DNA from 4 places in the Ottowia sp. VDI28 genome. Region 3 is predicted to be linked to each of the others. Evidence: predicted binding sites of a transcription regulator. Region 3 holds the regulator's gene; each other region holds the start of a gene.
The links. Region 3 encodes LexA, which represses DNA repair genes until DNA is damaged. Its sites were predicted from a motif close to ACTGTATNNNNATACAGT; they were not measured.
Positions count from the first base shown of each region.

Region 1: the regulator LexA is predicted to act here: its motif matches at 3,408-3,425, upstream of recA (recombinase RecA).
Region 2: the regulator LexA is predicted to act here: its motif matches at 3,951-3,968, upstream of WJU18_RS21195 (PA0069 family radical SAM protein).
Region 4: the regulator LexA is predicted to act here: its motif matches at 3,253-3,270, upstream of imuA (translesion DNA synthesis-associated protein ImuA).

Region 1 covers NZ_CP149820.1:6,476,301-6,481,908, forward strand. The annotation lists gene sucC (ADP-forming succinate--CoA ligase subunit beta) at 1-345, opposite strand, end outside; gene argC (N-acetyl-gamma-glutamyl-phosphate reductase) at 530-1,441, shown strand; gene recX (recombination regulator RecX) at 1,697-2,161, opposite strand; gene recA (recombinase RecA) at 2,289-3,341, opposite strand; gene WJU18_RS30780 (MarR family winged helix-turn-helix transcriptional regulator) at 3,473-3,952, shown strand; gene WJU18_RS30785 (response regulator) at 4,150-4,824, shown strand; gene WJU18_RS30790 (sensor histidine kinase) at 4,864-5,608, shown strand, end outside.
Region 2 covers NZ_CP149820.1:4,450,135-4,455,742, forward strand. The annotation lists gene dnaK (molecular chaperone DnaK) at 1-1,485, shown strand, start outside; gene dnaJ (molecular chaperone DnaJ) at 1,637-2,773, shown strand; gene WJU18_RS21195 (PA0069 family radical SAM protein) at 2,812-3,930, opposite strand; gene WJU18_RS21200 (DUF1854 domain-containing protein) at 4,121-4,588, opposite strand; gene WJU18_RS21205 (ABC transporter ATP-binding protein) at 4,585-5,608, opposite strand, start outside.
Region 3 covers NZ_CP149820.1:5,216,005-5,221,612, reverse strand. The annotation lists gene WJU18_RS24870 (3-hydroxyacyl-CoA dehydrogenase) at 1-804, opposite strand, end outside; gene WJU18_RS24865 (D-2-hydroxyacid dehydrogenase family protein) at 828-1,835, opposite strand; gene WJU18_RS24860 (hypothetical protein) at 1,991-2,464, opposite strand; gene lexA (transcriptional repressor LexA) at 2,624-3,283, opposite strand; gene adk (adenylate kinase) at 3,522-4,178, opposite strand; gene kdsB (3-deoxy-manno-octulosonate cytidylyltransferase) at 4,317-5,090, opposite strand; gene WJU18_RS24840 (Trm112 family protein) at 5,104-5,313, opposite strand; gene WJU18_RS24835 (SMR family transporter) at 5,327-5,608, opposite strand, start outside.
Region 4 covers NZ_CP149820.1:3,615,232-3,620,839, reverse strand. The annotation lists gene WJU18_RS17090 (dihydrofolate reductase) at 1-450, opposite strand, end outside; gene WJU18_RS17085 (tetratricopeptide repeat protein) at 517-2,307, opposite strand; gene WJU18_RS17080 (thymidylate synthase) at 2,358-3,173, opposite strand; gene imuA (translesion DNA synthesis-associated protein ImuA) at 3,286-4,098, shown strand; gene WJU18_RS17070 (Y-family DNA polymerase) at 4,067-5,443, shown strand; partial or broken gene WJU18_RS17065 (error-prone DNA polymerase) at 5,436-5,608, shown strand, end outside.

The DNA.
Region 1 (5,608 bases), 1.3 Mb from region 3:
GTCGGTCACGACAGAGAGGTAGTATTCTTTCTGGATGTCGGCACCGTCTTCAATGTAAAGACGGCGGACTTTCTGGCCTTCGGGGCCAGTTTGGTGCGTTTTCAGCTGCATGCCGAGGATTTCGCCGGCCAGCTTTTTCACATCGTCGATGGTCTTGGCGACCTTCACGCCACCGCCCTTGCCGCGGCCGCCTGCGTGGATCTGCGCTTTGACGACCCAGACCGGACCGCCTAGCTTCTGAGCCGCTTCAACGGCCTCCTGCACGGTGAAAGCCGGGATGCCGCGTGGAACGGGCACGCCGAAGTTGCGCAGGATTTCCTTGCCCTGGTACTCATGGATTTTCATGATGCCTCTCTAAATGAAATCGTCAGGCCGCCGCCACAATCAAGCTAGGCACCAACCTCAACACGGTAAACGTCGCCGCGTGCGAATGTATCATGGTGCGATGCACCAATTCGACGCGGTAATTATCGCCGCAGTCGCGGATGGTGTGTTGAAGTGATCTCAAGCACCATCGGAAAGGACCTGTATGGCAAAGATTTTTATCGACGGCGAAGCCGGCACCACCGGTCTGCAAATCCGTGAGCGGCTGCAAGGCATGAAGGGGATCGAACTGCTCTCCATCGCCCCCGAACTCCGCAAGGATCCCGAGGCCAAGAAGGCCCTGATGGGCGAAGCCGATCTGGTGGTGCTGTGCCTGCACGACGACGCGGCGCGCGAATCCGTGGCCATGATCGACACGCTGGCGGGCCGCAAGCCGAAGATCATCGACGCCTCCACTGCGCACCGCGTGGCCGAGAGCTGGACTTTCGGTTTTCCCGAGCTGTCGAAGGACCAACGGGCTGCGGTACAGCAGGCCGATCGCGTGGCCAACCCGGGCTGCTATGCCACAGGCGCCATTGCCATGCTGCGCCCGCTGGTGGATGCCGGTGTGCTGCCGCCTGACTATCCGGTGGCCTTGCCTTCGGTCAGCGGCTATACCGGCGGCGGCCGGCAGATGATCGAGGCCTATGAAGCAGGCAGCGCGCCGCCCTATGAGCTCTATGCGCTGGGCCTGAAGCACAAGCATATCCCTGAGATCATGAAATACGGGCGCGTGACGCGCCGGCCGATTTTTATTCCCAGCGTGGGTAATTTCGATCAGGGCATGCTGGTGGAATTGCCGCTGCACCTCGATCTGCTGCCGAGCCGGCCCACTCTGGGCAAGCTGCATGAAATCTATGCGCAGCACTATGCGGGCGCCGAATGGGTTTCCGTGGCCGATGCGCCTGAATCGGGCAAGCTGGATGCCGTGGCCTTGAAAGACACGAACCAGCTTGAGATCCGCGTGTTTGGATCTGCGGAAGCGGAGCAGGCGGTAGTGGTGGCGCGGCTGGACAACCTGGGCAAAGGGGCCAGCGGGGCGGCGGTGCAGAACTTGAAGCTGATGCTGGGGGTTTGAGGCGTACGCTCCCTCTCCCCTTGCGGGAGAGGGTTGGAGAGAGGGGCTGCAGCGCTCGAAACTCAAGGCGATGCGCTACGCATGGGCCGCGCACCTCGCATCAAGCCTACTGCAGACACCGGAGGATCCGCGCTTCCTATCCCTGGATTCCGGCCTTCGCCGGAATGACGATACCGGGGGGCGGTTCTGGGGTTCAAGTCGGCAGGTTTGCCTGCGTCAGGCTCTCCCGCAAGGGGAGAAGGGAGAAATACCCGGTTATGGTTCGTCGTCGAAATCGCCGCGCACGACACGCCGAACGACTTCGGCGCTGAAGCCGCGCGCGGCTAGAAAGCGCATCTGGCGGGCTCGCTCGGCGGGCTCGATGGGGCTGCCGGCAGTGGCGCCAAACTTCTTTCGCCAGACTTCACGCGCCCTGTCCAGCTCGGTGGCGCGCAGGCTTTCCGCAGCCTCGGCCAAGGCTTCTGCGCCGATACCTTTGCTGCGTAACTCCTGCATGACACGGCCGGCACCCAGGCGGCCAGCACGGCGGTGTAGAACGGATTCCACTACCCGCTCTTCATTGATGAACCCCTTGGCTGCCAGTTCGTCCAGCACACGAGCCATTTCGCCAGGCTCGCTTTCATGGCTGCTTAGCTTGCGCTCCAACTCGGCGCGCGAGTGTTCGCGCGCGGCCAGGTAGCGCAGCGCGCGGCCTTTGAGGGAGGGTTGGAGGGCGGGCATTTGGAGGAGTTTCGGCGCCCTCCCCCGTCATTCCCGCGCAGGCGGGAATCCAGCGACAGCGCCAGCAGGATGCACTGGATTCCCGCCTGCGCGGGAATGACGGAGAAGAGACCTCAGGAGAGAAGGTTCACGCAGAGGTGTCCTCGTCGTCAGCCACCGCTTCGTTCAGCAGAGCGATGCCCAGGGATTCGCGCACCTTGTTCTCGATCTCGCGGGCAAGGTCAGGGTTCTCGCGCAGGAATTCGCGGGAATTGTCGCGGCCTTGGCCGATTTTTTCGCCGTTGTAGGCGTACCAGGCGCCGCTTTTTTCAACCACACGGGCGGTCACGCCCATGTCGATGATTTCGCCTTCGCGCGAGATGCCTTCGCCGAACAGGATGTCGAACTCGGCCGTCTTGAAAGGAGGGCTGACCTTGTTCTTCACCACCTTCACCTTGGTTTCGTTGCCGATGGCCACGTCGCCCTTCTTGATGGTGCCGGTACGGCGGATGTCCAGGCGCACGCTGGCGTAGAACTTCAGCGCATTGCCGCCGGTGGTGGTTTCGGGGCTGCCGAACATGACACCGATCTTCATGCGGATCTGGTTGATGAAGATGACCGTACAGTTGGTCTTCTTGATGGTGGCGGTGAGCTTGCGCAGCGCCTGGCTCATCAGGCGCGCCTGCAGGCCGGGCAGGCTGTCGCCCATGTCGCCCTCGATTTCGGCCTTGGGCACCAAAGCGGCCACAGAGTCGATCACCACCAGGTCGATCGCGCCGGAACGGACCAGCGAATCAACGATTTCCAGCGCTTGTTCGCCGGTGTCGGGCTGGCTGATGAGCATGTCGTGCAGGTTCACGCCCAGCTTTTCGGCGTAGCCGGTGTCCAGCGCGTGTTCGGCATCGATGAAGGCGCAGGTGCCGCCGAGCTTTTGCATTTCGGCGATGACCTGGAGCGTCAGCGTGGTCTTGCCGGAGCTTTCCGGGCCGTAGATCTCGACCACGCGGCCGCGCGGCAGGCCACCCACGCCAAGGGCGATGTCCAGCCCCAACGAGCCGGTGGAAACGACCTGGATGTCCTGCATCTGCTCGCCTTCGCCCAGGCGCATGATGGTGCCCTTGCCGAACTGCTTGTCGATCTGAGCCAGCGCGGCCTGCAATGCCTTGGCCTTCTCGGCTTTGTCAGCAACTGCCATATCCATGGTTTTCTCCTTTTAAATCAATTGGTTGGTGCATTCAGCTTTCATAAAACTGGATGCTTGAACAGGACTGTATATCAATACATTGATTGGAGTAAACCAATTTTTAAGTCAGTTTGCCTTACCATTTGCGGATGCACCACGACATTCATCAAGATGACCGCTGGCGGCAGACACACCTGGGCCGTCTGCTGGGCCATGCCATGCGCCGTTTCGACGAGCGCGTGTTGCAGCTGATGGCCGACGACGAAGGGGTGCCGCTGGTGCTGGCCCATCTGGCCGCGCGCGACAAGGTGGGGGCGGCGCACATCCACATCACCCGGCATCTGGCGCTCGAAGGCTCGCGGTTGACCGAACTGGCGCAGGCGGCAGGCATGAGCAAGCAGGCCATGGGCGATCTGGTGGATCAGTGCGAAGCGTGGGGCCTGGTCACGCGTGAGGCCGATGCGCGTGACGCTCGGGCGCGGCTGATCCGGTTCACCCCCACGGGGCTCGCCTGGCTGATGGCTTTCAAGGAAGCTGTGGCACGCGCCGAAGAGGAATTTCGCGCCGCGGTGGGAGAAGAGGTGGCGACGGTCGTGGCGTTGGGGTTGGAGGCTTATGCGCAGGCATGAGGACGTTTATGATTCCCGTGTGACCTTTCCCCTTCTCCTTCCGGGAAAGGGTTGGGATAGGGCAAACAGCGTCACCCATGAGCGCCGCCGCCCCTCACCCCTGCCCTCTCCCGCAAGCGGGAGAGGGGGTAAGCAAGCACGCGATAGGCAGGATGTGAACACGCCAAGACGGCCGGCCCCAAGAGGAGACAACAACCATGCGTATTCTCATCGCCGAAGATGATCAGGTGCTGGCCGATGGCCTGCTGCGCAGCCTGCGCGGCGCGGGCGCGGCGGTCGATCATGTGGTCAATGGCACCGAAGCCGATGCCGCGCTCATGACCAACACCGAGTTTGATCTGCTGATCCTCGATCTGGGTCTGCCCAAGATGCATGGGCTCGAAGTGCTCAAGAAGCTGCGCGCGCGCGGGCAGACCTTGCCGGTGCTGATTCTGACCGCGGCCGACAGCGTGGAAGAGCGTGTGAAAGGCCTGGATTACGGCGCCGACGACTACATGGCCAAACCGTTCGCCTTGAGCGAGCTGGAAGCGCGCGTGCGGGCGCTCACCCGCCGTGGCATGGGCGCGGCCACGTCCACCATCAAGCATGGTCCGCTCGAATACGACCAGACCGGCCGCGTGGCCAGTATCGACGGCAAGCTGGTGGATCTGTCAGCGCGCGAGCTGGGTTTGCTGGAAGTGCTGCTGCAGCGTTCGGGCCGGCTGGTCAGCAAGGACCAACTGGTTGAACGCCTGTGCGAATGGGGCGAGGAAGTGAGCAACAACGCCATCGAGGTGTATATCCATCGCTTGCGCAAGAAGATCGAGAAAGGGCCAATCCGCATCGCCACGGTGCGAGGGCTGGGGTATTGCCTGGAGAAGATTTCTGGGTAAGCGGGGGGATGACGGTCATTTGCTGAGGCGCTCTGTCTCATGAAAATTTTTCAACGCGCCCAGCGCTCGCTCTTCGGCGAGATCCTGGACTGGATGCTCACGCCGCTGCTGCTGTTGTGGCCTGTGAGCCTGGCGTTGACCTGGCTGGTGGCGCAGAACCTGGCCAACAAGCCGTTCGACCGCGCCCTGGTCTATAACGCGCAGGCGCTGGCGCAGTTCATCCAGGTAGGACCGGGCCAGCGCGTACGCTTCAACCTGCCGCAGCCAGCCAGCGAACTGCTGCGCGCCGACGATTCAGACAACGTGTACTACCAGGTGCTGGGCGGGCGCGGGGAGTTTCTCTCCGGCGAGCGGGATCTGCCGAAGCCGCCCGCGCCGCAGCCGGATGAGCCGGACCTCGATTCCCCCGATGAAGCTCATCTGATGGATACCGAGTTTCGCGGTTTGCCCGTGCGCGTGGCGTATCTGTGGGTGCGCATCAACGGATCCCCGCAGCCAGCGCTCGTGCAGGTGGCCGAAACACGGGAAAAGCGCAGCGTGCTGGCCACCGAGATCATCAAGGGCGTGATGCTGCCGCAGTTCGCGATCCTGCCGCTGGCGGTGCTGCTGGTGTGGCTGGCGCTGGTGCGCGGCATCAAGCCGCTGGCGGAGTTGGAAGAACGCATCCGCGCCCGCAAGCCGGATGATCTGAGCCCGCTGGAGGACCACGCCGTGCCACAGGAAGTTGCCCCGCTAGTGGCCTCGGTGAACGATCTGCTGACGCGGTTGAAAGACTCGGTGGAGA
Region 2 (5,608 bases), 770 kb from region 3:
ACCAAGGACGCCGGCCGCATCGCAGGCCTGGACGTCAAGCGCATCATCAACGAGCCGACCGCCGCCGCGCTGGCCTTCGGCCTCGACAAGCAGGCCAAGGGCGACCGCAAGATCGCGGTGTATGACCTGGGCGGCGGTACGTTCGATATCTCCATCATCGAGATCGCCGACGTCGACGGTGAAAAGCAGTTCGAAGTGCTCTCCACCAACGGCGACACTTTCCTGGGCGGCGAAGACTTCGACCAGCGCATCATCGACTACATCATTGGCGAGTTCAAGAAGGAGCAAGGCGTTGACTTGTCGAAAGACGTGTTGGCCCTCCAACGCCTGAAGGAAGCTGCCGAGAAAGCCAAGATCGAGCTCTCCAGCAGCGCTTCGACCGACGTCAACCTGCCCTACATCACGGCCGATGCCTCTGGTCCGAAACACCTGAACATCAAGCTGACTCGCGCCAAGCTGGAAAGCCTGGTCGAAGAACTGATCGAGCGCACCATCGCACCTTGCCGCACCGCCATCAAGGATGCCGGCGTCAGCGTGAGCGACATCAACGACGTGATCCTGGTCGGCGGCCAAACCCGCATGCCCAAGGTGCAGGACAAGGTGAAAGAGTTCTTCGGCAAAGAGCCTCGCAAGGACGTGAACCCCGACGAAGCCGTGGCCGTGGGTGCTGCCATCCAGGGCCAGGTGCTGAGCGGCGACCGCAAGGACGTGCTGCTGCTGGACGTGACGCCTCTGTCGCTGGGCATTGAAACCCTGGGCGGTGTGATGACCAAGATGATCACCAAGAACACCACCATCCCGACGAAGTTCGCGCAGACCTTCTCCACCGCCGAGGACAACCAGCCGGCCGTGACGATCAAGGTTTTCCAGGGCGAGCGCGAGATGGCCAACGGCAACAAGCTGCTGGGCGAGTTCAACCTGGAAGGTATCCCACCCTCGCAGCGCGGTCTGCCGCAGATCGAGGTGGCCTTCGACATCGACGCCAACGGTATCTTGCACGTGTCCGCCAAGGACAAGGGCACTGGCAAGGAAAACAAGATCACCATCAAGGCCAACTCAGGCCTGTCGGAAGCCGAGATCCAGCAGATGGTCAAGGATGCCGAACTGAACGCCGCCGAAGACCACAAGAAACTGGAGCTGATCCAGGCCCGCAACCAGGGCGATGCCATGGTGCACAGCGTGCGCAAATCGCTCGCCGAGCATGGCGACAAGCTGGAAGCCGGTGAGAAGGAAACAGTGGAAGCCGCCATCAAGGATGTCGAGGAAGCCCTCAAAGGCGACGACAAGGCTGCCATTGAATCCAAGACCGAGGCGCTGATGGCTGCCAGCCAGAAGCTGGGCGAGAAGATGTACGCCGACGCGCAAGCCGCTGCCCAGGCTGCGGGTGCGGGCGCGGGTGCAGCCCCTGGCGGTAACGCCCCGGGTGCCGCGGCCGCAGACGACAACGTGGTCGATGCGGAAGTCAAGGAAGTCAAGAAAGACTGATAGCCGCTCCCCGGCTCCATGGCAGATTTCGCGCGCATCAGCACCGTGATCTGCCGGTCTGGAAAGCCTCGATCATCCCTGATCGGGGCTTTCAGCCATCAGAAGCCAAGGCGCCAAGCCGCCGAGGTCTTCGTCATTTGTCATTGCTGCTATGGCTACCAAACGTGATTTCTATGAAGTATTGGGCGTACCTAAGAACGCGTCTGATGACGAGATAAAAAAAGCTTATCGCAAACTGGCGATGAAGTATCACCCTGACCGCAACCAGGGTGATGCGCAAAGTGCCGAGCTGAAATTCAAGGAGGCCAAGGAGGCCTACGAGATGCTCAGCGATCCGCAAAAGAAAGCGGCTTACGATCAGTACGGCCATGCAGGTGTGGACCCGAACATGCGGGGCGGCCCCGAGGGCTTCGGCGGTTTTGCCGAGGCGTTCGGCGATATTTTTGGCGACATCTTCGGTCAGCAGGGAGGGCGCGGCGGTGCGCGTGGCGGCCGTCAGGTCTTCCGTGGCGGCGACCTCAGCTACGCCATGGAAATCTCGCTAGAAGAAGCCGCTGGCGGCAAGGAAGCGCAGATCCGCATCCCGAGCTGGGACGAATGCGTCACCTGCCACGGCTCCGGTGCCAAGCCCGGCACCAGCGCCAAGACCTGTGCCACCTGCCACGGCCAGGGCGTCGTGCAGATGCGCCAGGGTTTCTTCAGCGTGCAGCAGACCTGCCCGCACTGCCACGGCACGGGCAAGATCATTGCCGAACCCTGCGGCACCTGCCATGGACAGGGCAAGACGAAAAACCAGAAGACGCTGGAAGTGAAAATCCCCGCCGGGATCGACGACGGCATGCGTATCCGCTCGGTCGGCAATGGTGAGCCCGGCGTCGGCGGCGGCCCTCCTGGAGACCTCTTCATCGAGATCCGCGTGAAGAAGCACGACATCTTCGAGCGCGACGGCGACGACCTGCACTGTGTGGTACCCATCAGCTTCACCACGGCCGCGCTCGGCGGTGAGATCGAAGTACCCACACTGGGCGGCAAGGCTGCCATCGACGTGCCCGAAGGCACCCAGGCTGGCAAGCAGTTCCGCCTGCGCGGCAAGGGTATCAAGGGGGTGCGCTCCAGCTACCCAGGTGATCTGTATTGCCACATCAGCCTGGAAACTCCGGTCAAGCTGACCGAACATCAACGCAAGCTACTCAAGGAGTTCGACGAGTCGCTGAAAAAAGGCGGCGCCAAGCATTCGCCCAGCACCGAAAGCTGGACGGACCGGTTGAAGAACTTCTTCGGGGCCTGAGGGCTTTGCGCAGGGTAGGCATCAATGCCTGCCCTGCATCAAAACAAGCTCCCCTGCCCCGCTTGGGAGCGCGGCCTGAACTGCGACAGATCCAACGGCGTCCTTTCAAGCTCGTAACCTAGCCGCGCACAAGCCCGGTTGAACCGCTGATCCAGAAGCTGGGCCCATATGCCGCTGCCGTGCATACGCTGCCCCCAACTGGCGTCGTAATCCTTACCCCCACGCATATCGCGCACGCGCGCCATCACACGATGGGCTCGATCAGGAAAATGCGCTTGCAACCACTCCTGAAAAATCGGCCCCAGCTCCCACGGCAACCTCAGCACGGTGTAGAAAGCCCTGCTGGCACCAGCCTCTCGGGCTGCGGCCAGCACCTGCTCCATGTCTTCGGTCACGAACGGAATCTGCGGCGCCACGCTCACGCCCACGGGCACGCCGGCTTCCGCCAGCGTGCGAATGACCCTGAGACGGCGCTGCGGTGCGGCAGCGCGCGGCTCCAGCTTGCGAACCAGCCGGGCATCCAGCGTGGTGATGGTGACATAGACCGCCGCCAGCCCCCGCGCGGCCAGCGGTGCAATCCGATCAAGATCGCGCTCCACGCCACTCGATTTGGTGATGAGCGAGAACGGATGCCCGGCCTCGGCCAGCACCTCGATGACACCGCGCGTCAGTTTCAACTCCCGCTCTACCGGCTGATAGCAATCCGTGGCTGAACCGATGTTGATGATGGATGGCCTGTAGCGCGGCGCCGCCAGTTCGCGCGCCAATTCGGCCGCAATGTTTCGCTTGGCGATGATTTTTGTCTCGAAATCCAGTCCCGGGGAATAGCCCAGATAGCTGTGCGTCGGCCTGGCGAAGCAGTAGATGCAGCCGTGCTCGCAGCCGCGATACGGATTCACGGAGTAATCGAACGGAATATCCAGTGAATCGTTGGCGCTGATGGCACTCTTGCAGTCTTCCAGGATGATCTCGGTGGCGGGCGCCAAAACTTCATCATCGCCTTCCGTGGCCTGAACTTCAGCGGATTCCCATCCGTCATCGAACGCGCTTCTCTGCTCGCGCATGAACCGGTGCGCCAAGTTGGAAACCGCACCGCGCCCCTTGTGCAACCGCACAGGCACCGCAGGTACATCAGGAGGATGGCGATCAGGATCCATGAACAAAGCCCATTCAATTTACTGTTTATTTATACAGTAAATTGAATGGGCTTTGCAAGCAGGAAGGCGGAGGAGTTGGGGGTTGGGGAGCGGGCGGGTTTGAAACCCGCCCCTACGAGCGACGTCAAACCAGATTCGCAGCGCCCCGCCGCAGGGGCGAGTTTCAAACTCGCCCTCCCCGCCTGGCTGACTACAGGAACCGATCCAGCAGCTTTTTACTGTGCCGGTCCATATCGAGCAGATCCTTGATGAGGTATTGCACTCCGTGCGCGTCGTTCACGATCAAAAGGCCCGGCCCCAGGCGCCGGATGTCTTCCTCGCCCTTCAGCACGAAGCTCGTGTGGCCGCGATCGGTTTCCACCTCCCAGGTGCTGGGCGTTGCGAAGCTGCTCACGCTTTTCAGCCGCTGCAGCACGGGCATGAATTCGCGCTGCTCCAGAGCTTCGGCCAGCAAGGTGCGTTTAGGTTCCTCCAGTGAGGAAAGCTCCGGCACCCAGGCCAATTCATGACCGTCCACGTCGAGCACGCTCACACCTTCGTCGGGCGCGGCAATGGGAAAGGCTCGCACGGCAACCACGCTGACGTGCTCCTGCCCTTGGGCATCGGTGAGCACCAGGCGGTTGAAAGCGTCCCGGCGCAAGTCGAAATCGGTGTTCATTGGCGCGCCTCCTCAAGATGGCCGGTGGACGGAGAGTCCATTTCCAGCATGCGCTCGCGCTCGGCTTTTTCCTGACGGGCCTGAGCTTCGTAGAGGCGCCAGTACGCGCCTTTCTCGGCAATCAACTGCTCGTGCGTGCCCTCTTCCACCTTCCGGCCCTTGTCCATGACCACCAGACGGTTGGCCTTGCGCAGGGTGGAAAGGCGGTGGGCAATGGCAATGGTGGTGCGCCCGCGTACCAGATTGTCGAGTGCCTTCTGGATTTCGCGCTCGGTTTCGGTATCCACCGAAGCCGTGGCCTCGTCCAGGATCAGGATGCGCGGATCGATCAGCAGCGCCCTGGCAATGGAAATGCGCTGCCGCTCACCACCCGAGAGTCCCTGGCCCCGCTCCCCCACGAGGGAATCGTAACCTTGCGGCAACCGGAGTATGAACTCGTGCGCATGGGCCGCCCGGGCGGCGGCGATGATTTCAGCCCGGGTGGCATGGGGTTTGCCATAAGCGATGTTCTCGGCAATGGTGCCGAAAAACAGGAAGGGCTCCTGCAGCACTAGTCCGATGTTACGCCGGTAGTCGGCCAGCCGCAGCTGGCGGATATCGACGCCGTCGACGGCGATGCTCCCTTCAGTGAGGTCATAGAAGCGGCAGATCAGGTTCACCATCGTGCTCTTGCCAGAGCCGCTGTGCCCCACCAGGCCAATCATCTGGCCGGGTTCGATATCCAGATTCAGCCCTTTGATGACGGCCCGGTTGCCATAGCGGAAATGCGCATCGCTCACGGTGATGCGGCCTTTCACGGCTGGCAGGTCGACCGGGTTGGCGGCTTCAGGCACGCTGGAAACATGGTCCAGGATCTCGAAAATGCGTTTGGCGCCCGAAGCGGCCTTCTGGGTGACCGACACGATGCGGCTCATGGAATCAAGCCGGGTATAGAAGCGCCCGATGTAGGCAATGAAGGCTGTGAGCACGCCGACGGTGATCTGGTGCTTGCTCACCAGCCAGATTCCGAAGATCCAGACC
Region 3 (5,608 bases):
CTGTGCGGTGATCACGCTCAGGCGGTAGCGCGGCTCATTGTAGTATTGGCGGTAGATGGATTCCATCACGGGGTGGGAAACATCCAGGGCCGTGAGGTCGAACAGCTCGAACGGGCCAAGCTTGAAGCCGACCTGGTCTTTCAGGATGCGGTCAATGGTGGCGAAATCAGCGGCGCCTTCGCTCACGATCCGCAACGCCTCCGTGCCGTAGCCGCGGCCAGCGTGGTTGACGATGAAGCCCGGAGTATCCCCGGCTTGCACGGGAGTATGGCCCATCTGGCGCGCATACTCGGTGAGCGCGGCGCAGGTTTCTGCGCTGGTCTTGAGGCCTGCGATGACCTCGACCACCTTCATCAGCGGCACAGGGTTGAAGAAATGGTAGCCCGCGAATTGCTCAGGGCGCTTGAGATTCGCCGCGATGGCCGTCACGGACAGGGAAGACGTATTGGTGGCCAGTACGGCGCTGGGTTTGACAATGGCCTCCAGCTCTGCAAACAGGGCCTTCTTGACATCCAGACGTTCAACGATGGCCTCGACGATGAGGTCGCAGTCGGCGAGTTCTGCCTGCGTGGCGGCGGGCTTGAGGCGGTCCTTTTGTGCCGCTGCGGCTTCAGGGGCCAGCCGGCCCTTGTCAACCAGCTTGTCCCATTGGGCGCTGATGGCTTCGCGCGCCTTGGCGACGGCCTGGGCCTGGGTGTCATAGAGCAGCACGGTAGAGCCGGACTGGGCGGCGATTTGCGCGATACCGCGCCCCATGGCGCCAGTGCCGACGATGCCGACGGTGGAGAAGCGAGGAGTAGTCATGGCCTGCGATTATGGCCGCACCGCTATCTCCTGACTTGCAAAGCCCCTGGATTAACGATATTGGTGGGGGTGCCGCGCAGGAAATTCACCACGTTGTCGAAGGCGGCGTTGAAGTATTGCTCGTAGCTGTCTTGCTCTACGTAGCCCAGGTGCGGAGTGCAGATGCAGTTTTCCAGCCGCAGCAGGGCATGGCCCTGCAGGATAGGTTCGGTTTCGAAGACGTCGACGGCGGCCATGCCGGGGCGCCCGCGGTTGAGGGCGCTAACCAGGGCATCGGGCTCGATCAACTCGGCACGCGAAGTGTTGACCAGCAAGGCCGTGGGCTTCATGCGGCTCAGATCCTCCAGGCTCACGATGGAGCGTGTGCTGTCGGTCAGGCGCAGGTGCAGCGAAAGCACGTCGCACTCGGAGAAGAAGGCCTTCTGGGAGTTGGCGGCGTTATAGCCATCGGCCATGGCACGGGCGCGGGATGCTTCAGAGCCCCACACGAGCACCTGCATTCCAAAAGCGCGGCCATAGCCAGCCACCAGCTGACCGATCTTGCCGTAGCCCCATATGCCGAGGGTCTTGCCGCGCAACACTTGACCCACGCCGAAATTCGGCGGCATGGAGCCTGATTTCAACCCGGATTGCTGCCAGGCGCCGTGCTTGAGGTTGCCGATGTACTGGGGCAGGCGCCGCATCGCGGCCATGATGAGTGCCCAGGTCAGCTCCGCCGGCGCAATGGGAGACCCTACGCCCTCGGCGACAGCAATGCCGCGTTCGGTGCAGGCATCGATGTCGATGTGGCCGCTGACCCGGCCCGTCTGGGAAATCATCCTCAGCTTGGGCAGTTTTTCGATCAACTGGCGAGACAGCTGCGTGCGCTCGCGAATCAGCACAATGACGTTGGCATCGCGCAGACGCACAGAGAGTTGGCCCAAACCTTTCACGGTATTGGTGTAGACCATGGCCGGCCAAGCTTCCAGCTTGGAAGCGCAAGGCAGCTTGCGCACTGCATCCTGATAGTCGTCGAGGATCACGATGTTCATCCCCGCATTGTGCATGCCTAAGTTACGTTTGACACTTAAGGTCTAACAAAACACGTATGCAGGAACAGGCTCAAACCCCTCTTTTCGCAGAAAAAAGGGATATGTAAAGGTACTTCAGAGAGTACGCGGCTTGGGGTTTTGCAGCGGCTTTGTACTCAGGCGCGCAGCGCGTGTGGTCCAGGCCCCGACTCGGCGGCGGCCATGCGGTCGAGTTCGGCGCAGACATCCGCCAGACGGCCGGACAGACGCAGGCGGCCGGCGGTGCCGGGGGCTTGCCCGGCCTCTACCAGGCGCATGACGCGCAGAGGCTGCGCCGGCAATGGCGGCCGGCAGGTGGCAGAGGTGGGAAGGGATGCCGGAAACGATGATTCAACCAAGCGCAAGGCTGCGCGCCGCCGTGCGGCATGGGCCCATTGCTCTCCGGACGAGGCGGCTTGGGTGGGCGAAGAAGCCGTCCGGCGACGGAAGCTGGGAACCGTAAAGGCGGGGAAAAGAGAGGCTTTGGAATCCTTGGAATCCTTGGAATCCTTGGAATCCCTGGATTCCATGTAGGCCGCTTCCGCACCTGATGGGTTGGCGGTGTGGCTGAAAATCCCGGCGCCGGGCAGTTTGAAGACATTCGATCCCATGTGAAACCTTTTCGTGAACAGAGGTTGAACACAGGCAGGATTGCGAAGGAGGTGAAATACCTCAGGATCACGCCACCGCAGGGTGTGGAAGACCCGGCCCACGCGTCGCGCGAGCTCCGATCGTCTGCACGCCCGCCACCTGCCGGTGGCGTGAGGAAGCTACATCAGCATGCTGTTGCGGATCAGACCGACGGCCAGGCCCTCGATCTCGAACGGCTCTCCTGGCTCTACCACGATGGTGGGGTAGTCAGGGTTTTCGGCGTGCAACTCGATCAGGTTCTTGTTCCGGTGGAAGCGCTTGACCGTGACGTCGTCTCCCAGCCGGGCGACCACGATTTGGCCATTGCGTGCCTCGCGGGTGGACTGAACGGCGAGAAGATCGCCATCCATGATGCCGGCATCACGCATGGACATGCCGCGTACGCGCAGCAAATAGTCGGGTTTTTGCGCGAACAGGCTGGATTCGAGGTGATAGGTCTGATCGACGTGCTCTTGCGCCAGGATGGGGGAGCCTGCAGCCACGCGGCCGATCAGGGGCAGGGCCAGTTGGGCAAGGCCCGGCAGCGCCATCTGTTGCGCCGCGGATGTTGGCCGTGCACTGCCTTTCAGGCGGATGCCGCGCGAGGTGCCACTCACGAGTTCGATCACGCCCTTGCGCGCCAGGGCCTGCAGATGCTCCTCCGCCGCGTTGGCGGATTTGAAGCCGAGTTCAGAGGCGATTTCGGCCCGCGTCGGTGGTGCGCCGGTACGAGCGATGGCGTTTTGCACCAACTGCAAAATCTGTTGCTGGCGGGCAGTGAGCTTGGGGCTGTCGATCATGGTGAAGTCCTCTGGCTGCCGTGCAGGGGGTTGATGAATGTCGCTGGCACGGGGTGTGGAGTCAAAAACCTGTGTTGATATCCAGTAACTGTATTTTTAATCAGTTTTTGTGGCAGCGCAAGTGCCCACGCGCCTTTTGAGGGAAAGTGCTGGGCGTGCGGCAAAAAAAGACAGCCACCGGAAACCTGGTGGCTGTCTTTGGGGCCGTGTACCGCCGGGGTACGAGCGGGCGGTGGTGTCAGCTTTTCAGGGCTGCCAGCGCGCGCGCGGTGATTTCGTCGACCGTACCCGTGCCGCTGATGGCGCGGTATTTGGGAGCGTTGCCCGGCTCGGTCTTGGCCCAGGTGCTGTAGTAATCGACCAGGGGGCGCGTCTGCTCGTCATAGACCTGCAGGCGCTTTTTCACGGTTTCTTCCTTGTCGTCCTCACGCTGAACCAGCGGCTCGCCAGTCACGTCGTCCTTGCCTTCCACTTTAGGCGGGTTGAACTTCACGTGATAGGTACGGCCGGATGCGGGGTGGCTGCGGCGGCCGCTCATGCGCTCGATGATGGCGTCGAAGGGAACGTCGATCTCCAGCACATAGTCGAGCTTCACGCCCGCTTGCTTCATGGCCTCGGCTTGCGGGATGGTGCGCGGAAAGCCATCGAACAGGAAGCCTGCGGCGCAGTCAGGCTGAGCGATACGCTCCTTGACCAGGCCGATGATGATGTCGTCGCTCACCAGAGCGCCTGAGTCCATCACGCTTTTGGCCTGCAGGCCCAGTGGCGTGCCGGCTTTCACTGCCGCGCGCAACATGTCGCCGGTGGAAATCTGTGGAATGCCGTACTGCTGGCAGATAAAGGTCGCTTGCGTGCCTTTGCCGGCGCCAGGGGCGCCCAGAAGAATCAGTTTCATGTGTCCCTCAGGTGGATGCGTATAGGTCTCCGCAGTGCGGTGTTACATGCTCATGGCAATGCAATACGGTACCGGGCGTGCCCCATTTGTCGAAAGCGAGAATAGCATGGGCTGGCCACAGCCCCCCGCACGAGGGAATCAGCGTGCGGGTGCCGAGGCCATCCAGAGCTTTCGCACGCGTTCCAGATCCTGCTCGGTATCGATACCCGGGCCGGGCGCATGGGGGGTGACGTAGACGGAGATGCGGTGGCCGTGCCAGAGCGCGCGCAGCTGTTCCAGCGACTCGCATTGCTCCAGGGGCGCCGGTGGCAGCGTGGGAAAGGTGCGCAGGAAGGCGGCACGGTAGCTGTAGATGCCGATATGGCGCAGGGGCGCGGGGTCGGTAGGGAGCGCGGTGATGCCTTGGGCAAAGCCGTCACGCCACCAGGGGAGCGGCGCGCGGCTGAAGGTGAGCGCCAGGCCTTGCCGGTCTGTCACGACTTTCACCACGTTTGGGTTGGTGAAATCCTCCAGGCTTTCAATGGCGTGCGCGGCAGTTCCCATCTGAGCCGCGGGCTGTGTTTGCAGCAGGTTCGCCACTGCATCGATCAATGTGGGCTCGATCAGCGGCTCATCGCCCTGTACGTTGACCACGATATCGCTGCCATTCAGCCCGAGTTGCTCGCATGCCTCGGCCAGGCGGTCGCTGCCGCTGGGATGGTCCGCGCGTGTGGCCAGGGCACGGACGCCATGGGCCGCGCAGGCCTCCAGGACTTCCGGCGAGTCGGCGGCCACCACCACTTGCGCAGCGCCTGATTGCTCGGCCCGTTCGGCCACGCGCACGATCATGGGCTTGCCGCCGATGTCGGCCAGTGGCTTGTTCGGCAGGCGGGTGGAAGCCAGCCGGGCAGGGATGAGGACAGTGAAGTTCACGGCCGCCTTGGGGTCAACCGGCCAGCGGAGTGCGCTTGGGCATCTGTTCGATTTCCTCCTCGGAGACCTGGCGTGCCTCGCCTTCCAGCATGATCGGGATGCCGTCCCGGATGGGATAGGCCAGGCGCGCGGAGCGGGAGATGAGTTCGTTTTTCTCTCGGTTGTAGTCGAGCGGGCCTTTGGTGATAGGGCAGACCAGCAGTTCGAGCAGTTTGGGATCCATGTGTGTTCGCACCTCAGTGCGCCGTGGTACGGGAAAACAGATTCATGACCAGCACGCCAGCCACGATGAGCGCCATGCCGATGAGCGCGGGGGTATCAAGCTTCTGTCCGAACAAAAGCCAGCCCACCGCCGTAATGAGCACCACGCCGAGGCCAGACCAGATGGCGTAGGCCACTCCCATGGGAATGCTGCGCAGCGTGATCGACAGGCAGAAGAAAGCCGTGCCGTAGCCCAGCACTACCAGCAGCGAAGGCCACAAGCGCGTGAAGCCGTCGCTGGCCTTCAGGGCGGCGGT
Region 4 (5,608 bases), 1.6 Mb from region 3:
GGCGGCGGTCAAGTTATCGCGGGCCACGGCTTGCCATGATTCATCCAGCGCGGGTGCATAGGCATCGCCCTCGAAATCGGCATCGATCTCGGTGGCCACAATCTCATCTGCCAAGGCCAGCGCATGGGCGTAGATCTGTGCGCCGCCGATGACCCAGACCCTCTCGGCGCCTGCGCAGTGTTCAAGCGCTTCCTGCAAGCTGCTGGCACGCTGCGCGCCTTCTTCCTGCCAGGTCGTTTGCCGTGTGATCACGATGTTGGTGCGGCCGGGCAAGGGGCGAAAGCGGGGAGGGAGCGAATCCCAGGTTTTGCGCCCCATGATGACCGGGTGATTCAGCGTGGTGCGTTTGAAATGGGCCAGATCCTCCGGCAGGTGCCAGGGCATGACGCCATTTTTCCCGATGACGCCATTGCGTGCGCGTGCGTAGATCAGGCCAATTACGGGTGTCATGGGTGTTTCAGCTTTGCGTGGAAAACGAGGCGCTGATTGTGCCGGAGTTCGCACACCTCAAGGACCTCACGTTTGGGCATCCTGCCACATGCCCTCGATGGCCTGCTCGAAGTCACGGGCGAACTGGGTTGCATCGAGCAGAGTGCTTTTTTGCATCCGTTCCCGCAAGCCCGAGCGCAGGCGGGCCAATTCCTGCAGTTGCTCGGCGGAGGCCTCTGCCCACTGGGTGGCGCGGTCCACATAATCGGCCTCCGTGCCGACAACCCAATGGGCCAGCCTGGCGGCCGACATGATGCTTTGTCCTTGCCGCCCGAGCATGCCGGGCTGGGCAAGCGTCAGGGTGGGTACCCCCATCCAGAGGGCCTCGACGGTGGTGGTGCCGCCAGGATAAGGGTAAGTGTCCAGGATCAGATCGACCTCGCCATACGAAGCCAGATAGTCCGCCCGGCTCTGGCTTCCTGTCAGGCGGACCCGCTCCCGCGGTACGCCGCATGCCGCCAAGCGGGCTTCGAACAGAGCGCGCCCGGCGGGGATATCAAGCTGCTTGCTTTGAATGCGCCATCGGGCCTTGGGCGCGCGGCGAAGAATCTCGGCCCAGGCGCGCAGCACTCGATTGTTGATTTTCTGCAGGGCCTGGAAGCTTCCAAAAGTGACGTGCCCGGATTCCAGTGCCGGCAGCCTGGATATGGCCGGGGCGTTCGATGGCGCGGTAAAGCAATAGCGGGTGACCGGCATGCGCCAGACGCGTTCAACGAACAGGTCTTCTTCTTCAGGCGGAACGCAGACCGGGTCTGCCAGCACATAGTCGATGGCCGATTGGCCCGTGGTGGAAAAGTAGCCCAACCACGAGAGTTGCAGCGGCGCCGCGCGCAGCGCGAAGAGCCCTTGGCGATGGCCTGCTGTATAACCGGATAGATCGACCAGGACATCGATCTGGTCTTGCCGGATCAATGCGGCGGCATCGCGATCATTGAGCGCTTCAATCACCCTCCAGCACGTGAAATGAGGCTTCAGACGCGCGGAGACTTTGTCTTCGAAAATGTTGTTGCTGTAGGCAAACAAGGCAAGGCGCGTGCGGTCAAGTTGCTGGAGTGTGGTTTCAAGGAAATAGCCGACAGGGTGCTCGCGCAGATCGGCTGAAACGAAACCGACTCTCAGCAAAGGCTTTGATGAGCGTCTTTCCTGCCTTTCCTTTTTTGCCTGACCCTGATGTGCCGTGTTCGCCGCCTGGGCCAGCCGTCGAGCCAGGGTGCTGTTCACGTACGGGCTGAAATCCTCCAGGTAGTGGTGCGTGAAGAGGAGGTTGCTCAAGGCCTCGGGGTGGCTGGGATGGAGCGACAAGGCACGCTGATAGCTGGCGCAAGCTCCCTGAAAATCCTGCCGGTCCTGCAGCAGCTTGCCCACCACGAAATGCGTTTGGGCGTCGCGAGGGTTGAGCGCCAGGCTGCGTTGATAGCTTTGCAGGGCGTCATCCTGGCGGTTCAGGGCTTCTTGGGTAACGCCGAGATTCAGGTGCAACCCGGCATGGCGAGGCTGGAGTTGAATGGCGCGCTCGAGAACGGCCAGGGCGTCGTGGTTGCGCCCGACTTGCAGCAGCAGAAAACCCAGGTTGGCGAGCGCATCGATATCGGAGGGGTTTTGCCGCAGGAGCGCCTTGAAAATGTGTTCGGCCTTTTCGTTCTGGCGTGTCTGCACGGCCAGAATGGCCTGCAGCATTTGAACATCGCGCATCTGCGGCGCCATGCGGACCGCTTGATCCAGCAGCGTCTGGGCAGAGTCGAACGAACGCTGCTGCAGATGAGCCGATGCTTCTTGCAGCAGGGCGTGGAGTGGCTTGCTGGAAGAGGCGGGGTGCATGGCAGTCTACACCTCGTCAACCTCCCGGCGCACGCCTTGTGCGGTTGGTGCTACACCGCTACAGGTGCCTTGATGGCCGCATGATGCTCATAGCCTTGCACCTCGAAATCGTCGTAGTCGTAATCGAAGATCGAGGGCGGCTTGCGGCGTATGGCGAGCGTGGGGTAGGGGAAGGGTTGGCGAGACAGTTGCTCCTTTACTTGTTCTTCGTGATTCGAGTAAATGTGGCAATCGCCACCTGTCCAGATGAAGTCGCCCACCGCCAGGCCGCACTGCTGGGCCACCATGTGTGTCAGCAGCGCGTAGCTGGCGATATTGAACGGAACCCCCAGAAAGATGTCCGCGCTGCGCTGGTAGAGCTGGCAGCTGAGCTTGCCATCCGCCACGTAGAACTGGAAGAAGGCATGACAGGGCATCAGCGCCATCTTGCCCAGTTCTGCCACGTTCCAGCTGCTGACGATGATGCGGCGTGAATCGGGGTTGTTTTTCAGGGTGTCGATCACCTGGGCGATCTGATCGATATGCCCGCCGTCCGGGGTGGGCCATGAGCGCCATTGCACACCGTATACCGGTCCCAGATCGCCCGTTTCAGGGTTGGCCCACTCGTCCCAGATGGATACGCCCCGCTCCTGCAGCCAGCGCGCATTGCTGTCGCCACGTAGGAACCACAGAAGCTCATGGATGATGCTTTTCAGGTGCACCTTCTTGGTGGTGACCAACGGAAAGCCCTCATTAAGATCAAAGCGCATCTGGTAGCCAAACACGCTTTTCGTGCCTGTACCGGTCCGATCAGCCTTGAACACGCCATGCTCATTCACGTGGCGCATGAAGTCTTCATATTGGTGGCGGATAGGGCGGTCGCTAATCTTTGTCATGGGGATGATTGTGGCTCATTCTGAGCATCCTCTGTTCATGATGCATCCTGATTCACAGATGCCTCAAAATACTGTATAAAAGAACAGTATTTTATTTATAAACATGGGCGCATCTTCATTTTCCCCTTCGCTCGCATCATTGCCTTCCTGCGCCGGCTTTCCCGGTATATGGCATGCCGATGAACTGGCCGGAGGAACCACACCAACCATGGCCACGGGTCACGCGCGGCTGGATGCCGAGCTGCCCGGTGGCGGCTGGCCCTTGGGCGCGATGACAGAGTTGCTGCAGCCCATGGCCGACGGCGCCGTCTGGTCTCTGCTGTTGCCGGCGCTGGCGGCGCATTGGCAAGCCAGCGGTGAAACCGTGGTGCTGGTCCGTCCGCCCCATGAGCCTTTCATACCAGCGTTGTCGGCCGCGGGCTTGCCGGCACAGGCCGTGCTGTGGGTTCGTGCCGAAACAGCTACCGCCGCACTTTGGGCTGCCGAGCAGGCGCTGCGTTGCGCCGACGTGGGCTCCGTCGTGACCTGGCTGCCTGGTGCCCGCACAGCCGATTTGCGGCGGCTGCAGGGAGCGGCGGCGCGGCGGGCGGGCAGTTTGCTGTTCGTGCTGCGGCCTGAAGGGGCAGCGGCTTCGGCGTCGCCGGCCCGGTTGCGGGCGGCGGTGCGAGTGGCGAGGGCTCGGGAGGGCGCCGCGTCCCGCTTGCAGGTCAATATCCTGAAGCGCCGCGGGCCTCCCTTGGCCGCCCCTCTGTTCCTGGATGCCCAGGGCGGACAGATGCAAGCGCTGCTGGCGGCTGCCAGCGCCCAGTATCACTTTCCTGACAACACGGCTGAAACCGCTGGTGCCGCCGTATTGCCTTTTGCCACGCAACGAGAAAGCTCCTATGCACTGGATCGCCTTGCAGTGGCTGCCTGAAGAGGGCACAAACAGCGCAGTTGGTGGAACTGGTGCGGCTGGTGCATCTGAAACCCCTCTTTCTGCGCCGAGCGAAGACCCTGGCATGCGCGAAGCCTTGGGATGGTGGGCGCTGGGTTTTACGCCGCGCGTGGCCTGGGTCGATGAGGCGCTGTTGCTGGAGGTTTCGGGCAGCCTGCGTCTGTGGGGCGGGCGGCAAGCATTGCTGCGCCGTATTCTTGAATCGAACCCGGTTTCGGCTGGCTTTTACCAGGCGCAGGCAGCCGGTGGCGTCATCGCGTTGGCGCGTTTGCGCCTGCGGGCCGCTGGCCAGCCGCTGCCGGGCGGAGGGGCTGGCGCATTGCCGCTGGACACGTTGACCGCGGCACGTCCGCATCTCGATTTGCTGGCGCGCCTGGGTTGCCGCAATTGGGGCGATGTAACAGCATTGCCGCGCGGCCCCCTGGTGCGGCGATTCGGAACAGAACTGCGCGCCGCGCTCGATGTGGCCTGGGGCCTGGCCCCGGAGAGCTACTGCTGGTTGACGTTGCCTGACGTCTTCGATCAGTCATTGGAATTGCCCACGCGCGTGGAAGACGCGCAGGCGCTGATGTGGTCAGCCAACCGTTTGCTCACCGCATTGCAGATATGGCTGCGCGCACGCCAGTTGGGCGTATTGGCTTTCGAGCTGAAGTGGACGCTGGATCTGAAGCGGCTGGACGGCCGGCCATTGCCGCCGGATCAAGCTCTCGTCATTCGTACCGCCGAGCCAGCGCAGTCCATGGCGCACTTGCGGCGCTTGCTGGCCGAGCGCCTGGCCCAGGTGCAATTGCTCGCGCCTGCCGCCCAACTGCGCCTGCGTTCCCTCGAAACAGCGCCATGGCAAGCGGGCAGCGTCAGCTTCCTGCCCGAAGAACAGCGTCACGGAGAGCCGCTGCATGCCTTTGTCGAGCGTCTCAGCGCGCGCCTGGGTTCGACGCAAGTGCTGTCACCGGCCATGAATGCCGACCACCGGCCTGAGTGCGCGCAGGAATGGCGGGCGGCGGTGGAAAAAGCCGACAAGAACAGCGCTTCTTCTTTGCCTGATGCCTTGGCGCCCACCTGGTTGTTGCGCGAACCTTTGCCGCTCGAAGTGCAAGACGGCCAGCCTTGCCACCGGGGCGTGCTGCGCCTGCTGACGGGGCCGCGCCGCATCGAGGCGGGCTGGTGGGGTGGGGCCATGCCGGCGCAAGGCGTGCCCGCGGCGCGGGATTACTACATCGCGCAGAACCCCACGGCCGAATTGTTGTGGGTGTACCGGGAGCGCCCCACCTCACAGTATGAAAGCCAGAAGCCGCGTTGGTTTCTGCAAGGCTTGTATGCCTGATGCCGCCGTCTCCTCGGCCACCATTCACAGGCTGCCTGTTCGCCGCCGCGCCGCGCCGCTGCCTGCCGGCGGGCTGGCTGGTTACGCCGAGCTTCACTGCCTGACGCAATTCAGCTTTCAGCGGGGCGCGTCCAGCCCGGAAGATCTGGTGCGGCGCGCCTGGGC